Regions from separate parts of the Turicibacter faecis genome, predicted to be linked through region 2. Evidence: predicted binding sites of a transcription regulator. Region 2 holds the regulator's gene; the other holds the start of a gene.
The links. The regulator HrcA, encoded in region 2, represses chaperone genes, less so after heat shock. The targets are predictions, from matches to a motif close to TTTTAGCACTNNNNNNNNNNNAGTGCTAAAA.

Region 1 (9,645 bases), 450 kb from region 2:
ATGATGGATTGTTTGCTCTATATTTAGCAGAAGGGTTGAGGAAAAATCCAATGCTAAGAACATTCGAAAAAAAAATCATGAAAAATTTAGGGTTAAGGGCACGCTTTTTACTTCATCATACAAAGAAATTCGTCCGATCTTAAAAATAGGGGGAGAGGAGCTTTGTCGTCTCTCCCCCCCTGAAACTTGGGCAACGAGAAAACAGTCTCGCGATGAAATAATGTTTTAGTATAGTTACTTGTTTAAGTGGAGCTTTTCTAAAAAATGAAATTGGCAATCGAATGTTTTGGACGATTAGCGGTTTAGATAGGACATAAAAAGGCTCTAGATTCATTATTAATATATAAGGATAAAAAAAAGTTACCTTTCGGTAACCTTTTTTAATGGAGTTTTTCAATGGCAATAATAAACGGGGCCGTTTTTCGATTGGTGAATTGATAGGTGAGCACTTGATACATTTTTGAATCTAATTCATGAAGACGTGACTCCAGATGATTTCGTTCGATTTTTCCTTCTAGGTGCCCGTGGTAAATGACAAGGATGATAATCCCGTTTTTTTTGAGCAATGAGAGGAGATCAGTGACTGCTTTCCATGTCGTTTCCCCGTGGGTAGTGATGGCTTGGTCACTTCCAGGAAGATAACCTAAATTAAAGATTGCAGCACTCACTGGTTGGGTCACATAATTAGACAGGTTTTCATGTCCATCATGAATGAGACTCACTTGAGTGAGGTTGGCAGCCTCTAATTTATGTTGTGTATTGATAATCGCCTCTTTTTGAACATCAAAACTGTAAACATGACCTGTTTCCCCTACAAGTTCCGCTAGGAATAAGGTGTCGTGTCCATTTCCTGCTGTTCCATCAATCGCAACATCACCGGGAGATAGAGCCCGTTCGAGTAAGTGTTTTGAGAAGGGAAGGATACGTTCTAGTGTCTGAGCCATGTTACTTTTCCTCCTTTTTGTAAAGGCGACCTTGGTAAGTATTTCTTTCCTTTAATCGATCGTCGATGGCGTTTAACACTTCCCATTTTTTGAGGCTCCACATCGGACCAATGAGTTCCTCACGAACGGCGTCACCTGTTAGTCGGTGGATAACCATATGAGGAGGAAGAATTTCGAGTTGATCAACGACTAAGTCTACATATTCGTCTTTTTCCATGAGTTTTAGTTTGCCTTTTGTTAGCATTTTGTGCATCGGTGTTCCGTCGATAACATGAAGAAGGTGTATTTTAACCCCTTGTACATCGAGTTGGGCAACTGCTTTGGCAGTTTCGAGCATCATGTCATGTGTTTCATTTGGTAAGCCATTAATGATATGGATGATGACATCAATATTTTTTGCTCGTAGTTTTTGAACTCCTTCAACTAGTGTTTGGTAGTCATGTCCGCGATTAATGAGTTTTCCTGTTTGGTCGTGCATCGTTTGAAGCCCCAGTTCTACCCATAGGTCAACTTTTTTATTCAGCTCTCCTAAATATTCAACGACATCATCTGGGAGGCAGTCTGGGCGTGTTCCGATGGAAAGGGCGACGATGTTATCATCGCATTCTAATACAGCTTCATATTTTTTTCGTAAAACTTCAAGCGGGGCATGAGTATTCGTAAAGGCTTGAAAATAGGCGATATATCCCGCTTCGGGCCATTTTTGATGCATCATTTCTTTTACTTGGTTAAATTGAGTTTTTAAATTGTCTTCCGGATTTCCGGCAAAGTCTCCACTTCCTTTTGTACTACAGAATGTGCATCCTCCATATTTAACTGTTCCATCAATGTTTGGGCATGTAAATCCTGCATTGATCATGACTTTAAATATTTTTTGATGGTATTTTTCACGTAAATGATAATTTAAGGTGTGGTATCGTTTATCAGAGTAACTATATGGAAAGGGATTATTCATCGTTTTTTCCTCCTTTAAATGCTTCGTTTATTTAGTATCTTGTCGATGATATCAAAGATAACAGGTATGCTGAACGATTCAAGCTCTCCGGATCAAGGCGGTCAGTCATTCGTTCTTGAACCGCTTGAATCTCATAAGCGCCGCTTGTTTGAAGCGGGATCTGTTCTCTAAGATTTTGGGTACTTTTCTTTTTAGTTTGGCGTTCCTTCTAATTTTTTAAGCGATTCAAAACTTATTTAGACGTCTATATTTTATCATAGAAAGGGAGGGGCAGGCACGTGATATTGTCTAAGGACGTTTTTTCCAACGGTTTTTTGTAAAAAATCTTGTTTTTTGGGTAATGTTTGATATAATTTTTTCTATAATAACCTTATAGATAGATAGAAACGATGAAAAGGATTAGTAGTAAGACGAGGCTATTAAAGAGAGCGAATGGTTGGTGGAAATTCGTATAGAGTCCCTTATGAACTCACCTTGGAGTTGCAGTTGTGAAAAGAAGTAAGAGCTGCCGCCTGTTTGGCGTTAAAACAATGAAGGGGTAAAAGCTTTTTAAGGTTAGCTTTTGCAACTAAGGTGGTACCGCGTCGATGACGTCCTTAGCTCGTTTTAAGGTACTTTTTTTTATGCTTAAAAAGGGTAACTCGCTTCATCGCTTTGTGTGTAAAAGGACTGCCGATTAAAAAGTGACAGGAATACCCTTAAATGGGTATATAGGAGGTAATGTTATGGCATTCGATCATCAACAGATTGAAAAAAAGTGGCAAAAATATTGGTTAGAAAATAAGACGTTTAAGACATCTGATGATTCTTCAAAACCAAAATATTATGCATTAGATATGTTCCCATACCCATCAGGAGCTGGACTTCATGTCGGGCATCCAGAAGGTTATACGGCAACAGATATTGTTTCACGTATGAAACGTATGCAAGGATATCGTGTCTTACACCCAATGGGATGGGATGCGTTTGGATTACCGGCTGAACAATATGCATTAAATACAGGAAATGACCCACGTGAATTTACGGATATTAATATTAATACGTTCCGTCAACAAATTCAATCGTTAGGATTCTCTTACGATTGGGATAAAGAGTTAAATACGACGGATCCAAAATATTATAAATGGACACAATGGATTTTCACACAACTTTACAACATGGGACTTGCTGAAATTAAGGACATTGAAGTAAACTGGTGTGAAGGATTAGGAACAGTTCTTGCCAATGAGGAAGTTTTAAACGTGAATGGAAAAATGGTTTCAGAGCGTGGAGAACATCCTGTTATTAAAAAACCGATGAAGCAATGGGTGCTTAAAATTACTCACTATGCTGAACGTTTATTAGAAGATTTAGAAGGTCTAGATTGGACGGAAAGCATTAAAGATATGCAACGTAACTGGATTGGAAAAAGTGAAGGGGCATTAATTAATTTCAAGGTAGATGGAACGGATGCTTCATTTGATGTTTTTACAACACGTCCAGATACTGTTTTTGGAATCACTTATGTCGTTTTAGCGCCAGAACATCCACTTGTAAGTGAAATTACAACCCCAGAATATCAAGAAGCTGTTCATGCTTATCAAGAATCATCGAAGGCAAAATCAGATCTTGAACGTACGGAATTAAATAAAGAGAAATCGGGAGTTCCAACAGGTGCCTTTGCGATTCATCCAATAACAGGTGAAAAAGTTCCTGTTTGGATTGGAGATTATGTCCTTGCAAGCTATGGAACAGGTGCGGTAATGGCAGTTCCTGCACATGATGAGCGCGACTATGAATTCGCAAACAAATATGATTTACCAATCAAGCAAGTTATTGAAGGAGACTTATCAGAAGGTGCTTTCACAGGTGATGGAGCTCACATTGAATCTGACTTTATTAATGGGATGAATAATACTGAGGCGAAGACGGCCGTGATTGATTGGTTAGAAGCTCACGACTGTGGATCACGCAAAGTTAACTACAAATTACGTGATTGGTTATTCTCACGTCAACGTTATTGGGGAGAGCCATTCCCAGTTATTTTATGGGAAGACGGAACAATGTCTGTACTCGAGGCGGACCAATTACCACTTGAATTACCAGTAATGGATAATATTAAGCCATCTGGAACAGGGGAATCACCACTTGCTAATGCAACAGAATGGTTAGAAGTTGTTCGTGAAGATGGAGTTAAAGGGCGTCGTGAAACAAATACGATGCCACAATGGGCCGGAAGTTGCTGGTACTACATTGGATATATTTTAAAACAAGGTAACGATTATGTTGGATTAAATACAGAAGAAGCAAAACAATTATTAAAAGAGTGGTTACCAGTTGACCTTTATATCGGTGGGGCAGAACATGCGGTATTACACTTATTATACGCTCGCTTCTGGCACAAAGTTTTATTTGATTTAGGAATCGTTGAGACGAAAGAACCATTCCAACGTTTATTTAACCAAGGAATGATCTTAGGGGAAAACAACGAGAAAATGTCTAAATCAAAAGGAAACGTTGTAAATCCAGACGATATCGTTGAATCACATGGCGCAGACACACTGCGTTTATATGAGATGTTTATGGGACCTCTTGATGCAGCAATCGCTTGGTCAACAGAGGGTCTTGATGGAAGCCGTCGTTTCTTAGATCGCGTATGGCGTTTATTTGTCACACCAGAGCACACATTAACAGAAAAAATCACGGTTGATAACGATGGAAAATTAGATAAAGTTTACCATGAAACGGTTAAAAAAGTGACAGAAGACTATGAAAAATTAAGCTTTAACACGGCGATTGCACAAATGATGATTTTTGTGAATGAGGCGTATAAAGCAACAAGTATTCCACGTGAGTATGTAGAAGGATTTGTTAAATTATTAAATCCAATTGCTCCTCATATGACGGAGGAAATTTGGTCTGTTCTTGGTCATGAAAATACAGTGACTTACGAAGCATGGCCAACTTATGATGAAGCGAAGTTAGTATCTGATACAATCACAATTATCGCTCAAGTTAATGGTAAATTACGTGCACGTATCGATGTTGCGGCGAATATTTCAAAAGAAGAAATGTTAGAATTAGCAATGGCTCATGAAAATGTTCAAAATTTCGTAGCGGGTAAAGAAATTGTTAAAACAATTGCTGTTCCTAAAAAATTAGTGAATATTGTTGTAAAATAAGAAGAAAAGCTCATGGATTTTATCCATGAGCTTTTTTTTACTTCTGCGTTAAGATATATTCGTGAATATAGTGGGCAACTCCACTCTCTTTATTAGATTTTGTGGTCGCATTTGCGACTTCTTTTAGCTTATCAATCGCATTATCCATCGCGACACCTGTTCCAGCATACGTCAGCATCTCAATGTCATTATCACCATCTCCAAAAGCAATAATATCTTTTTGTTCGATGTTGAAATGTTTTGCTAGTTGCTCAATCGCTGTTGCTTTGTTCGTATCTGATTTAAATACTTCAATAATGTTGGCATTATCGCCATCCCAGTTTCGGCAGGTTACGATGTCACCGTAGTTTTCACGAAGGAAAGACATGACCTTCTCGGTACATCCTTCTTTAGCTTCTAATATAAATCCATTTGGATGTTCGTCTAATGTTTCTTTAAATGGACCATATTTAACAGATGTGCATGATTCGATATGGAACCAATCGCGAACACTATCCCCTTGATTTAACACATAGAGATGATCTTTGTATTCGCAGTAGGCATTAACGATAAGATCTTTCAGTTCTGAGTCAAAGAGCGTGATGATGACTTCTGTTGGAATTTGGGCAACGATGTCGGAAAAGTTCTCATTTTCTGGATGATGTATATATGCCCCATTAAAGTTAATAATAGGGGTATCAAGTCCTAATTCTTTATAGAAGTGGACTGACGCACGTGCTGGGCGTCCTGTTGCAATGACGACAATATGTCCCTCTTCTTTAGCTTTCATTAAAGCTTCTTTGGTTTTTGGGTCGAGTGTTTCCCAGTTCTGCAAAGCTGTACCATCTAAGTCTGTGACAATTAATTTTCTAGTTTCCATTGAAACACCTCCATTTAATTATCATATCATAGTTGGTTATGAAGTTAAATAAAGTTATTGAGAGGCTATTAAATCTATTAGTTATGGAGATAATTGTTAGTTTATAAATAAAAACGCTATTATTAAAAATTATTAGCACTCTTATTGACTGAGTGCTAAAACAGGCGTATAATAAAAGTATCATCAGAAATGATGAAGGATTGGAGTGATGATTATGAATATTAATAAAATGACTGAAAAGTTGCAACAGGGGTTAGTTGGTGCACAGTCTCTTGCGTCTTCGTTACATCACCAAGAGATTGATACCCCGCATTTGTTAACGACTTTATTACAAGATCATGACGGATTAGCTGCTCGTGTTTTTACAAAGGCAGGTTATCCTTTAAATAATATATTAGATTCATTGAAGCAAATGTTAGATAAAAAGCCCTCTGTGACAGGTGCCACAGGAGATCCTTACGTATCGGCTGATTTAAATCGAGCGTTATTAAAAGCTGATGATTATGCGCGCGCATGGAAAGATGATTATTTATCGATTGAACATGTGTTGCTCGCGATGCTCGAATCGAAAGATTATCAGATGAAGCAATTAATTAAAGAATATGGAATTAAGGAAAAAGAACTAAAAGAAATTATTTCACAGATTAGGGGGAATTCAAGAGTGATGACACAAAATCCAGAAGCAACTTATGAAGTGTTAGAAAAATATGGACGTGACCTTGTTGAGGATGTTAAGTCAGGTAAAATTGATCCTGTCATCGGGCGTGATGAGGAAATTCGTCGTGCTATTCGAATTTTATCGAGAAAGACTAAAAATAATCCTGTTTTAATCGGTGAACCTGGGGTCGGTAAAACGGCTATCGTTGAGGGATTAGCTTGGCGTATTGTGAGACAGGATGTTCCTGAAAGTTTAAAAGATAAAGTGATTTTTGAGTTAGATTTAGCAGCACTTGTTGCAGGTGCTAAATACCGTGGGGAATTTGAAGAGCGTTTAAAAGCAGTATTAAATGAGGTTAAAAATAGTGATGGACGCATTATTCTATTTATTGATGAGATTCATACGATTGTTGGGGCAGGTCGTACAGATGGTGCAATGGATGCCGGGAATTTGTTAAAACCTTTACTAGCTCGTGGTGAGTTGCATTGTATTGGGGCAACGACGCTAAAAGAATATCGTGAATATATTGAAAAAGACCCTGCGCTTGAACGTCGTTTCCAAAAAGTACAAGTCAATGAACCGACCGTTGAAGACACTGTGTCTATCTTACGTGGATTAAAAGATCGCTTCGAGGTCCACCACCGCGTTAGTATTTCTGACCGAGCTATTGTCGCTGCAGCAACATTATCGGATCGTTATATTACCGATCGTTTCTTACCAGATAAGGCGATTGATTTAATTGATGAGGCATGTGCAACAATTCGTACAGAAATTGACTCATTACCAGAAGAAGTCGATCGTATTAGCCGTCGTGTGACACAACTTGAAATTGAAGAAGCGGCGTTGAAAAAAGAAAAAGATGAGAATAGTAAACAACGTCTTGAAACTTTACAAAAAGAGTTAGCAAATTTAAAAGATGAATTAAAAGTGTTAAAATTACAGTGGGAAAAAGAAAAACAAGCCATCCATGGAGTTGCGGATCTTAAAAAAGAACTCGAAGGAGCACGCCGTGCGTTAGAGGATGCCCAAGCTCGTGGGGAATATGAAAAGGCAGCTGAATTGCAATATGGTAAAATTCCAAGTTTAGAGAAACAGATTGCTGAAGTGGAAACGATGCAACACGACGAGTCTGGAAAAGAAGGACGCTTATTGCGTGAAAATGTAACGGAAGAAGAGATTGCCGAAATTATTTCCCGTTGGACAGGAATTCCAATAGCTAAGCTCGTTCAAGGGGAACGTGAAAAGCTATTAAACTTAAAAGATGAATTAAAACGCCGAGTGATGGGACAAGACGATGCGATTGATTTAGTTGGTGATGCTATTATTCGTGCTCGTGCAGGAATTAAGGATCCACATCGTCCAATTGGTTCGTTCCTATTCTTAGGGCCTACAGGGGTTGGTAAAACTGAAATTGCGAAAGCATTAGCTGAATTTTTATTTGATAGTGAGGAACATATTGTTCGAATTGACATGAGTGAGTATATGGAAAAACATGCAGTTTCACGTTTAGTCGGAGCGCCTCCAGGTTATGTAGGTTATGAAGAAGGTGGACAATTAACGGAAGCTATTCGCCGTAAACCCTACTCAATTGTCTTACTTGATGAAATTGAAAAAGCTCATCCAGATGTCTTTAATATTTTATTACAAATCCTTGATGATGGACGTATCACAGATTCTCAAGGTCGTACGGTGGACTTTAAAAATACAATTATTATTATGACATCAAATATCGGGTCACATATTTTGCTTGAAAACCCTGATTTTGAACAAGCGCAAGAGCAAGTGCTCGAAGTTTTACGCGATTACTTTAAACCAGAGTTATTAAATCGTATTGATGAAATTATTACATTTAATCCATTATCAGAGTCAATTATTTACCAAATCGTTGATAAGTTTATTGCAGGATTAAATCATCGCTTAGAAGAACAACGAATCACAGTTCGATTAACAGATGCTGCTCATGCCTATGTCGCTGAAGCCGGATTTGATTCAGTTTACGGAGCACGTCCATTGAAACGATTTATCCAACGTACGATTGAAACAAAACTAGCTCGTGCCTTAATTGCGGGCGATATTGAGATGGATACAACGGTGATTGTTGATGCCGTTGATGGAAATATCGAGTTGTCTTATGAAAAAAATTAAATAAAAAAAAAAACTCATGTCCCGTTTGGGCATGAGTTTTTTTATACTTTAAAGAATAGCAAATGATAGGATAAAGCTTAAGGCCAGTAGGATGAGTGTTGAACTTAACAGTTGATTGATATCTAGCCACCTTTTAGATTGCTTATACTCATAAAATTCTTCAAAACTATGAAAAATTTTCTCCCCAGTTGCTTCATCGTAATCATTTTTCTTATCTTTGACATCCTTTGTTGTCCAATATTTTGGAAGAAAAAAAAGGACGTATCGTTTTGTTTTTTGCCACGAGTATTGGAACGTATAAAAGGTCCCCTGATCTAAAATCCATTTGAAAGCATAGATACAAAAGAAAAACAAAGAGACGAGAAAAAGTGTATTCGTGAATTGAAGTGCGGAAAATCCTTGTCTCAGTAAAAAGAGAAAGGTGATTCCTATTATCCATAAAATTGATTTGAAAAAGATAGGATACTGTTTTAGCATCATAGATTCCCCCCTTATATTTTCTCTATTATAGCAGAGATAGTCTCTAAAATAAGACTTTGTCATAAAAAATGACTAAATTTATAATAATTCTACGTATTTCAAAGAATCAGAACGGTTTATTACGAACGTTTTTTGTCATAGTCAATAAAAAAAATCAAAAAAAATAATAAAAGCGATTACAGACTAAAATTAGGATTTACAAACTATATTTTGGAAGTTAAAATGTAAATAAGTATCGTGAGCGATACAAAAAATACCAATTATGGTAATAAAAAACGTAAGGGGGAAACAGCGTGAATAAGAAATTAGTAGGAATTTTCGCCGCTGCTTTCTGTGCTTTTGGGCTAGCCGCTTGTTCATCAGGTGATGCAAATCCAGCAGATAGTAACGGAAACCCGAGTGCAGGGGAAGCAAAATCGGGTGGCAAAGTCTTAAAATTATTA
Region 2 (9,645 bases):
CCATTGTCGGGTGAAAATCTAAGTGTTCCGGCGTTAAATTAGTGAACAGAGCGACTTTAAATTGACAATAGTCAACGCGATGGAGCTCCAATGCATGCGACGAAACTTCAATCGCAACATTTCTTACCCCTGCCTCTACCATGTCATAAAATGTTCGCTGTAAACTTAATGGTTCTGGTGTCGTATTCTTCGGTTCTAAAAAGGTATCTGCATAACGGATTCCATTTGTTCCGATATAGCCAACATGCCCTTCAAATCCAGTTAATAAATGCTCTAAAATATAGGCTGATGTTGTTTTCCCGTTTGTTCCGGTTAAACCAAATAATTCGAGTTTCTCTGTAGGCTTTCCAAACATTAAGTGAGCCAAACGTGGTAATTCTACTTTTGTATCTTTCACAATAATTTGGGGAATCGTTACCCCTTCTACTAAATGTTCACCTACAATCGCCACTGCTCCAGCATCTTCTGCCGCCTTAGCAAATTGATGACCATCGACTGTATACCCTTTAATACATACGAATAAATCGCCTGCCTTAACTCGTCGATTATCAGTCTCGATTCCCATTATCTCTAAATCATAGTCTACATCAAATAATAATTTAATATTCATATGTTCACCCCTCATTAACAACTATTTCACCCTGACAGATCGGATAATCCGCTTTCACAACTTTAACAGGGACAACCTCCCCAATTAAATGAGTTTCTCCCTTAAACTCTACTTTTACATAATTACTTGCATGTCCAACCAAATATCCCTCTTTTGTATGCGACTTTTCTTCTGGAATGACTTGTAATACTTCTCCTTCACACGAACTAGCATACTCTTTAGCTAATTGTTCACTTAAAGCTAATAATTGATTAACACGCATTGATTTAACTAACTCAGGCACCTGATTTTCCATACGTGCAGCAGGTGTTCCATTACGCACAGAATAAGGAAAGACGTGTAGCTCTGAGAAACCAATACGTTTAATTGTTTCTAATGTTTCATTAAATAATTCTTCTGTTTCACCTGGGAAACCAACGATAACATCCGTCGTAATAGCTAAATTATCAAATAACTCTCTTAATTCCGCCACTTTTTCTTCAAACTCAGCTAATGTATACGGGCGTTTCATCCCTTTTAAAATTTCATTTGAGCCCGCTTGAATTGGCATGTGAAGATGGTTAACAATTTTATCCGATTTTTTCATCGCTTCAATGACATCATCGGTTACTTCTGAAGCCTCAATCGAAGAAATACGAATACGTTTAAGTCCTTCAATTTCTACGAGATCCATTAATAGTTGACCAAAACTATAATCTTCTAAGTCTTCCCCGTACGCTGCGGTATGAATTCCCGTTAACACAACCTCGCAGTGTCCATGATCAACAAGTTGTTTCACTTGATCAATAACCACTTCCGGTTTTTGTGAACGAACCGTTCCACGCGCCCACGGGATAATACAATATGTACAAAAGTTATTACATCCATCTTGAATCTTTAAGGTCGCACGTGTACGATCTGAGAACTGTGTAACATTTAATGTTTCAAAACCATCGACTTTAAACACATTTTGAATATGTGAAATTGGCTGACGTTCCTCACGGTATTTTTGTACAAGGGCTGGGATTTGATCACGGCCATGAGTACCAATGACGATATCTACACCATCAATATCCATAATTTCTTTAGGTTTGGTCTGCGCATAGCACCCCATAACGCACATAACAGCTTCAGGGTTGCGGCGGATAGCGCGTCGGATCACTTGACGACTCTTTTTATCCCCAGTATTAGTAACCGTACATGTATTAATAATATAAACATCTGCTACTTCTTTAAAATCTACCTTCTCATATCCCTCGTTTTTAAATAATTCCCAAACAGCTTCTGTTTCATAATGGTTTACTTTACATCCTAACGTATGAAATGCTACAGTTGGCATCCACATCAATCCTTTCTCTTCTCTTGTTGTTAATTAAAGTTCTAATGCATAAGAGATAGCACTCATCACATAGATAGGAGCTGTTTCAGTCCTTAAGATACGTGCTCCTAATGCACAAGGTTTAAATCCGGACTCAATGAGCAATCGCTCTTCGCTTTCACTAATTCCACCTTCTGGCCCTATAATGACTAACATTTTTTCACCTGGTGAAATTTCGGTTAATGACTGTTTTAATTGCGATAAACGTCCCTGTTTAGCAATTTCTTCATAGGCAAACAGACAAACATCATACTCCGAGGCTTTCGCAATTAATTGTTTTAATGAATGAAGAGGAAATACTTCAGGCACCATCTGTCGGTGCGATTGTTCGGCCGCTTCTTTCGCAATTTTATTCCAACGCTCTAGTCTCTTCAGTGACTTTTTCTCATCCAATTTCACCACTGAGCGATCCATGATCAGAGGAATAAACGCAAAAGCACCACACTCGGTAGCCTTTTGGATAACCCATTCAAACTTATCACCTTTTGGCAACCCCTGAGCAATAGTAACATCAATGGGTAATTCTGTTTCCGATGCTACCTTTGAGTCTAATTTAACTTTAATTTCTTGTCCATCCATTTGCTCTATTGTCGATAAATAACAGACTTTGTCCTCATTACAAATAATAACTTGATCTGATAACCCCATTCTCATAACTCTAGAAATGTGGTGCGCATCATCGCCTGTAATAACCGCCATTTGATCATGAAATTGATGATTTTTTAAAAAATAACGTTGCATCTTACATCCTCCAACAGCTAATTTTTTATAATTTTAGGCTGATTGAGGCATAGCCACAATCGCTATCCAACCATTTTTTTCTTTAATTTGACAAATCTTAAATTGATGATGATTTAATGCTTCAACCACCAATTCCTTCTCATGTTCAACGATTCCCGAACAAATAAAAGGACGATTAGATGGTAAAACTTTTTTGACATCAGCTAACATTCCAATGATAATTGGCGCTAAGATATTAGCCACCATAAGCGTCGGTTTTTCATCTAGTGCATTTACACCATCAATTAAATTATTTTTTTCAACACATATATTTTGACAGTGATTTAATGCAACATTTTCTTTCGCTCGAATAACAGCCATCGCATCCAAATCCACCGCATACACTGATTTTGCACCTAATTTAGAAGCTGCAATCGCCAAAATTCCTGATCCGGTTCCAACATCTACGACCACTTGATTTTGATCAACATACTCTTCAATTAACTCTAAACAAAGCTGTGTAGTTTCGTGGGTTCCAGAACCAAAAGCCATACCTGGATCTAACATAATTTCAACTACATTAGGATCAGTTGTTGGTTCTAACCATGACGGTTTAATCACTAAACGCTCCGTAATTTCGATAGGTTGATAATGTTTTTTCCAACTATTGGCCCAGTCCTCCTCATCTAACTGACGAATTTGAAGGAGTTGTTGCGATTCATTTAAATTTAATAATTGCGTCCTTACATATTCTAATTGATGCTCGATATCAGGAGTTACGGCAAGATATCCCTTTATAACAACCCCTTCTTTCGGATAATCATCGGGATTAAGACGATAAATCTCACCAAATTGATCTTCATGCGCCTCTGTTAATGTATGAGAGTCCTCAACTAGAACCCCTTTTGAACCAGCTTCAATAAAAATATTGCTGACTAAATCGTAAGATTCATGACTCGTATGAAAACTTAATTCCAACCAGTTCATTACTTCACCTCTATTTCAAATTATTGAGCTAGTATCACTTACAATCATTTTATAACATTCTAGCCACTTTTTATATTTTTTTATTATATCATAAAATAATCTAAACATAAAATTTTGTCATTCATCGCTTAAAAAAGAGGTTGCAAGATCATTATCTCACAACCCCTTCACTTATTTAAAAGCTTTTTTTAATCGATCCCAAATTGACCCTGTTTTATCCTCTAACTGATCAAATTCATTCAATAGTTCTCTTTGACGATGATTTAATTTCTTTGGAACAACAAGTTTTACTTTAACGTAAAGATCACCTGTCATCTCACGGTTAATGTATTTAATTCCCTTATTACGTACCCTAAATTCTGTTCCTGGTTGTGTTCCTTCTGGAATTTTCAACGCGACCTTACCGTTTAAGGTTGGTACTTCAACCTCGGCACCTAGGGCTGCTTGAGAGAATGAAATTGGAATTTCACATCGAAGGTCATAGCCATCTCTGACAAAGAAGTCATGTGGTAAAACACGGAATGCAACATATAAATCTCCGCTTGGACCACCATTTCTACCTGCCTCTCCTTGACCACTTAGGCGAATTTGTTGTCCATCATCAATTCCCGCAGGAACCTTAACCTCAATTGTTTTTGTTTTATTGACTGTTCCACGTCCGTGACAAGCATCACAACGGTGTTTAATTTTCTTACCATCTCCGTGACAATCCGGACAAACACTTTGTGTTTGAACTCGTCCTAAAATAGTATTTTGGACTTCTGTTACACGTCCGCTACCGTTACATCTTGTACATGTTTCAATATCATCTTTTGAGCGAGCACCACTTCCACCACATTTTGTACACTCTTCTTCACGTGTCACTGAAATTTCTTTTGTTGCACCAAAGGCTGCCTCTTCAAAAGAAATAGTAATCGATTGTTGTAAATCATTTCCTCGTTGTGGAGCATTCGGATTTCGGCGGCCGGCTCCGCCACCAAATCCTCCGAAGCCTCCTCCAAACATACTTTCAAAAATATCCCCGATATCCTCGAAGCCTCCGGCTCCACCGAATCCGCCAAATCCTCCGAAGCCACCGGCTCCACCGAATCCTTCAGCTCCAGCGTGTCCAAATTGATCATAAGCCGCACGTTTTTGTTCGTCACTTAAAACATCATAGGCTTCCTGTACTTCTTTAAATTTTTCTTCCGCATTTTCCTCTTTCGAAACGTCCGGATGGTATTGTTTTGCCAATTTACGATATGCACGTTTAATTTCGATATCACTTGCCGTTTTTGAAACCCCAAGGATTTCATAATAATCACGTTTTGCCACGTCTTTACCCTCCTCTTCTTCTACTTTCCTAACTATATCATAAAAAAAGTCAAAGTCATAGTAGACTTTGACTTTTCACTTTTTTATTATACTTCTTTGTATTCAGCGTCTACAACTGAATCATCGCCTGAATTTCCTTCACCTTGTGCAGCCCCTGCAGCTTCTGCTGCTTTAGAATACACGCGAACTGCTAATTCTTGAGCAACTTTTTCAAGTTCTTCTTTTTTCGTTTTAATTTCATCCACATTACCTTCGCTTAATGCTTTTTGTAATGCTTCAACACCTGATTCAACATTAGCTTTTTCTTCAGCCGTTACTTCGTCACCTAATTCGCTAACTGATTTTTGTGCAGCAAAAATTAATTGCTCAGCTTCATTACGAATTTCAGCTTGCTCTTTACGTTTTGCATCCGCATCCGCATTTTCTTCTGCTTCACGAACCATACGATCGATTTCCTCGTCTGTTAATCCTGATCCCGAAGTAATAGTAATACGTTGTTCTTTTTGTGTTCCTAAATCTTTCGCTTTAACATTAACGATACCATTTGCATCAATATCAAATGTTACTTCAATTTGAGGAATTCCGCGAGGTGCCGCAGGGATATCACCTAATTGGAAGCGTCCTAATGTTTTATTATCGCTTGCCATTGGACGTTCACCTTGTAAAACGTGAATATCTACAGCTGGTTGGTTATCAGCAGCCGTTGAGAAAACTTGTGATTTTGAAGTTGGAATTGTTGTGTTACGTGGAATTAAGACAGTCATAACTTGTCCCATTGTTTCAATACCTAAAGATAATGGAGTTACGTCTAATAATAAGATGTCTTTAACGTCCCCTTGTAAGACTCCACCTTGGATTGCAGCTCCCATTGCAACAACTTCATCAGGATTTACCCCTTTATTTGGTTCTTTTCCTAATTCATTTTTAATTGCCGCTTGAACTGCAGGAATACGAGTTGATCCACCTACTAATAATACTTGATCTAAATCATTTGCTGTCATTTTTGCATCTTTTAATGCTTGGCGAACTGGTCCCATTGTACGTTCAACTAATGGAGCAGTCATTGCATCAAATTGCGCACGAGATAATGTTTTTTCTAAGTGTAATGGTCCTGTCGCATTCATAGAAATGAAAGGTAATGAAATTTGAACAGATGTTACACCTGATAAGTCTTTTTTAGCTTTTTCAGCCGCATCTTTTAAACGTTGCATCGCCATTTTATCCGCTGATAAATCAACACCTGTTTCAGATTTAAATTCTTTAACTAACCAATCAATGATTACTTGGTCGAAATCATCTCCACCTAAACGATTATCACCAGCCGTTGCTAAAACTTCGAATGTTCCATCTGCTAAGTCTAAGATAGAAACGTCAAATGTTCCTCCACCTAAATCGTAAACTAAGATAATTTGCTCTTTATCTGTTTTATCTAATCCATAAGCTAACGCAGCAGCTGTTGGTTCATTAATAATACGTTTTACATCTAAACCAGCAATACGTCCAGCATCTTTTGTCGCTTGACGTTCAGCATCGTTAAAATAAGCTGGTACAGTAATAACCGCTTCCGTTACTGGCTCTCCTAAATATGCCTCAGCCGTTGCTTTTAAGTTTTGTAAAATAATCGCTGAGATTTCTTGTGGTGTATATTCTTTACCTTCAATTGTCACTTTATGATTTGTACCCATATGACGTTTGATAGACATGATTGTATTTGGATTTGTAATTGCTTGACGTTTTGCTACGTCACCTACTTGACGTTCGTCACCTTTAAATGAAACAACAGATGGTGTTGTACGAGAACCTTCTGGATTCGCAATAACCTTAGCTTCTCCACCTTCCATTACAGAGACACATGAATTTGTTGTTCCTAAATCGATACCAATAATTTTACCCATAGAGATTCATCCTCCTAATCTATTTTTATTCGCTTACTTTCACCATCGACGGGCGAATCACGCGATCTTTTAACTTATATCCTTTTTGTAACTCTTGTAAAACAATACCTGAAGCTACACCTTCAACAGACTCCTGCATCACCGCTTGGTGAACAGTTGGATCGAAAGCCACACCTTCTGCTTCGATGACTTCAACGCCTTCTTGTTTTAACGCCTCTACAAGTTGAGCGTGAATCATCTTAAAGCCTGTTAAAAATGTTTTTGTACTTTCATCTTCAACGGTTGTCGCTAAAGCGCGCTCAAAGTTATCAATCGCTGGAATAATGCTTGTTACGATTGATTGGGAACGATACTTCATTTCACGTGTACGTTCTTCATTCATTCGACGTTTAAAGTTTTCAAGCTCAGCAGCATTTCTTAATAATTGATCTTTTAAATCTTCAATTTGTTGCTTTAAACTTTCTGTTTCCGAAACTTCTTCAACAACTTCTGTTGTCTCTTCATTTTCTTGACAACACGTTGATTCATTTTCTTCGATAGTTGTTTCGTCTAATTCCTCAACTGATTGGGCTTCCTTATTCAATCGTCCCACCTCCTATTTATATAAATCAGACATAATGCGAGCGACCTGTTCTAACAGAGGAATAATCTTGCGATATTCCATTCGAGTGGGTCCCAAAACGGCAATCTTACCAAATTCATAATCATTAATTTGATAAGGAACTGTAATGAGTGTACAATCCTCCATCGCCTTAATCTCATTTTCCTGTCCAATTTTGACCGTTAATTGGTGGCTATCTTCATCGGCCTCTATCACTTTAACAATTTCGTCGGCTTCTATCATATTAAATAAATGATAAGCTTTATCTAAATCGTTAAATTCGGGTTGCTTCAGTATATTTGATTTTCCACTTAAAATATAGTTATGTTGATTTAATGACTGAGTCAAAAGTTGTAACATGGCATACATAATCTCTTCCTTATAAGAAATGAAATCATGCAGTTGATTTTCAAAACTCTCAGTCAATTTTTCTTGAACCCGACCGATGTATTCACCGACTAATAATTCATCGAGCGCCTTAATAATAGTCTCCATTCGTGCAATGTCCATATCTTCAGGTAATGTAACTGTTCGGCTTTCAACATGCCCTTGATCCGTAATTAAAACAAATACCGCTTGGCGTGCAGAAATTGGAACAAACTGAATTTTTTTCACCCGACTGTAATCCCTAGAGGGACCAAGTAAAATAGACGTATAATTTGTTAAGCTTGATAGGAGACGCACCGCTTCTTTAATTGTGGTTTCGCGCTCAAATTGTTTTTGTTCTAACAATTGTTTAAATATTCCTACCTCTGGTGTCGTTTCTATTGGTTCTTGATTGATGATAAAATCTACATAATAACGATAACCCTTTTGACTAGGAACACGTCCACTTGATGTATGAGTTTTTTCAATAAATCCTAAATCCTCTAAATCAGCCATATCATTACGGATAGTAGCCGCGGAGAAATTCAAATCCTCCTTTTTAGAAAGGACCCTAGAACCAACAGGTTGTGCAGTCTGTATGAACTCTTCTACAATTGCCTTTAAAACTAATATCTGCCGTTCTGTTAGCAATGTAAACACCTCTTTTAGCACTCCTCATCATCAAGTGCTAATACAATTATATATCTTCCTATTAGCACTGTCAACAATTAAGTGCTAATTTTTTTATTTTCTATTTCATTTTATTCTTTTACCCTATCCCCTCTGTTTAAACATAAAAAAAGAGGCTACTTCTTCAGTATATCCTCTTTTTTCTTTTTTATTATTTATTTGTTTCAATTAATGATAATAATGAAGCTTTTGGTTGGAAACCTACCGTTTGTTGAATAGCTTGACCATCTTTAAACAAAATTAATGTTGGAATTGACATGACTTGATATTCTGCTGCCACTTCTTTACAATGATCAACGTTAACTTTTACAACCTTCGCTGTTTTTTCAACTTCCTGTGCTAATTCGTCTAAAACAGGAGCGATCATTTTACAAGGCCCACACCAATCGGCATAAAAATCAACTAATACTAATCCATCTGCAATTTCATTTGCAAATGACTCTTCTGTCGCATGAATAACTGACATCTATATTCCTCCTCTTATCTTTCTTTCTAAAATTAAGTATAACATATTCCCATGAAATTACAAATACCTTGCACTTTCTTTCCTATTATCTCACAATATTTTAAATCTATCCTCATTCATTAGATGAAATGTAAATCCTACAGCTTTAGATTGATATTGCTTCGCCTTCTCTTTAATTCTTTAATTTAAGATACAGGCAATGGTTCCTCACCCTCAAATACTTATCATTTTCTTCTATACTTGACAAGATTCCTCAGCGGTTTTTATAATAATTTTAATAAGTAAAAGGAGGAATACGTATGTTGACATTTACCGAAATAACACCCCAAGATATTAAGGAATTAGCCCAACTCTTTATTGAGACATTTAATAGTAGTCCATGGAATGAGCAATGGACGACGGAGACCGCCGAAAAAAGATTATCTCAAATGATTCATGTGGAATCCTTTTACGGTTTGAAAGCTTTTTTTGATGGGGAGCTATGCGGCTTAATTTTAGGTTGTATGGAACAGTACGATCATCATATTAATTTTTATCTACGAGAATTTTGCATTAAAAACTCTTTACAGGGGAAAGGAATTGGAACACTTATTTTAAAAACCTTTGAGGAAAAACTGATTCAAAATGATGTTAAAGAAC

Region 1: a site for HrcA is predicted at 6,050-6,080, ahead of clpB (ATP-dependent chaperone ClpB). Genes of this name have one in related genera too.

Annotation. Positions count from the first base shown of each region.
Region 1 covers NZ_AP028127.1:1,770,652-1,780,296, reverse strand. Annotated here, with positions in the region: gene AACH31_RS08830 (DUF2600 family protein) at 1-143, shown strand, start outside; gene AACH31_RS08825 (class I SAM-dependent methyltransferase) at 381-944, opposite strand; gene AACH31_RS08820 (TIGR01212 family radical SAM protein) at 946-1,899, opposite strand; T-box leader at 2,280-2,500, shown strand; gene leuS (leucine--tRNA ligase) at 2,625-5,060, shown strand; gene AACH31_RS08810 (Cof-type HAD-IIB family hydrolase) at 5,098-5,919, opposite strand; gene clpB (ATP-dependent chaperone ClpB) at 6,134-8,722, shown strand; gene AACH31_RS08800 (DUF3899 domain-containing protein) at 8,771-9,199, opposite strand; gene AACH31_RS08795 (peptide ABC transporter substrate-binding protein) at 9,496-9,645, shown strand, end outside.
Region 2 covers NZ_AP028127.1:1,322,344-1,331,988, forward strand. Annotated here, with positions in the region: gene AACH31_RS06290 (UDP-N-acetylmuramoyl-L-alanyl-D-glutamate--2,6-diaminopimelate ligase) at 1-610, opposite strand, end outside; gene mtaB (tRNA (N(6)-L-threonylcarbamoyladenosine(37)-C(2))-methylthiotransferase MtaB) at 615-1,928, opposite strand; gene AACH31_RS06300 (16S rRNA (uracil(1498)-N(3))-methyltransferase) at 1,962-2,708, opposite strand; gene prmA (50S ribosomal protein L11 methyltransferase) at 2,742-3,674, opposite strand; gene dnaJ (molecular chaperone DnaJ) at 3,846-4,988, opposite strand; gene dnaK (molecular chaperone DnaK) at 5,075-6,883, opposite strand; gene grpE (nucleotide exchange factor GrpE) at 6,909-7,466, opposite strand; gene hrcA (heat-inducible transcriptional repressor HrcA) at 7,479-8,510, opposite strand; gene trxA (thioredoxin) at 8,692-9,006, opposite strand; gene AACH31_RS06335 (GNAT family N-acetyltransferase) at 9,306-9,645, shown strand, end outside.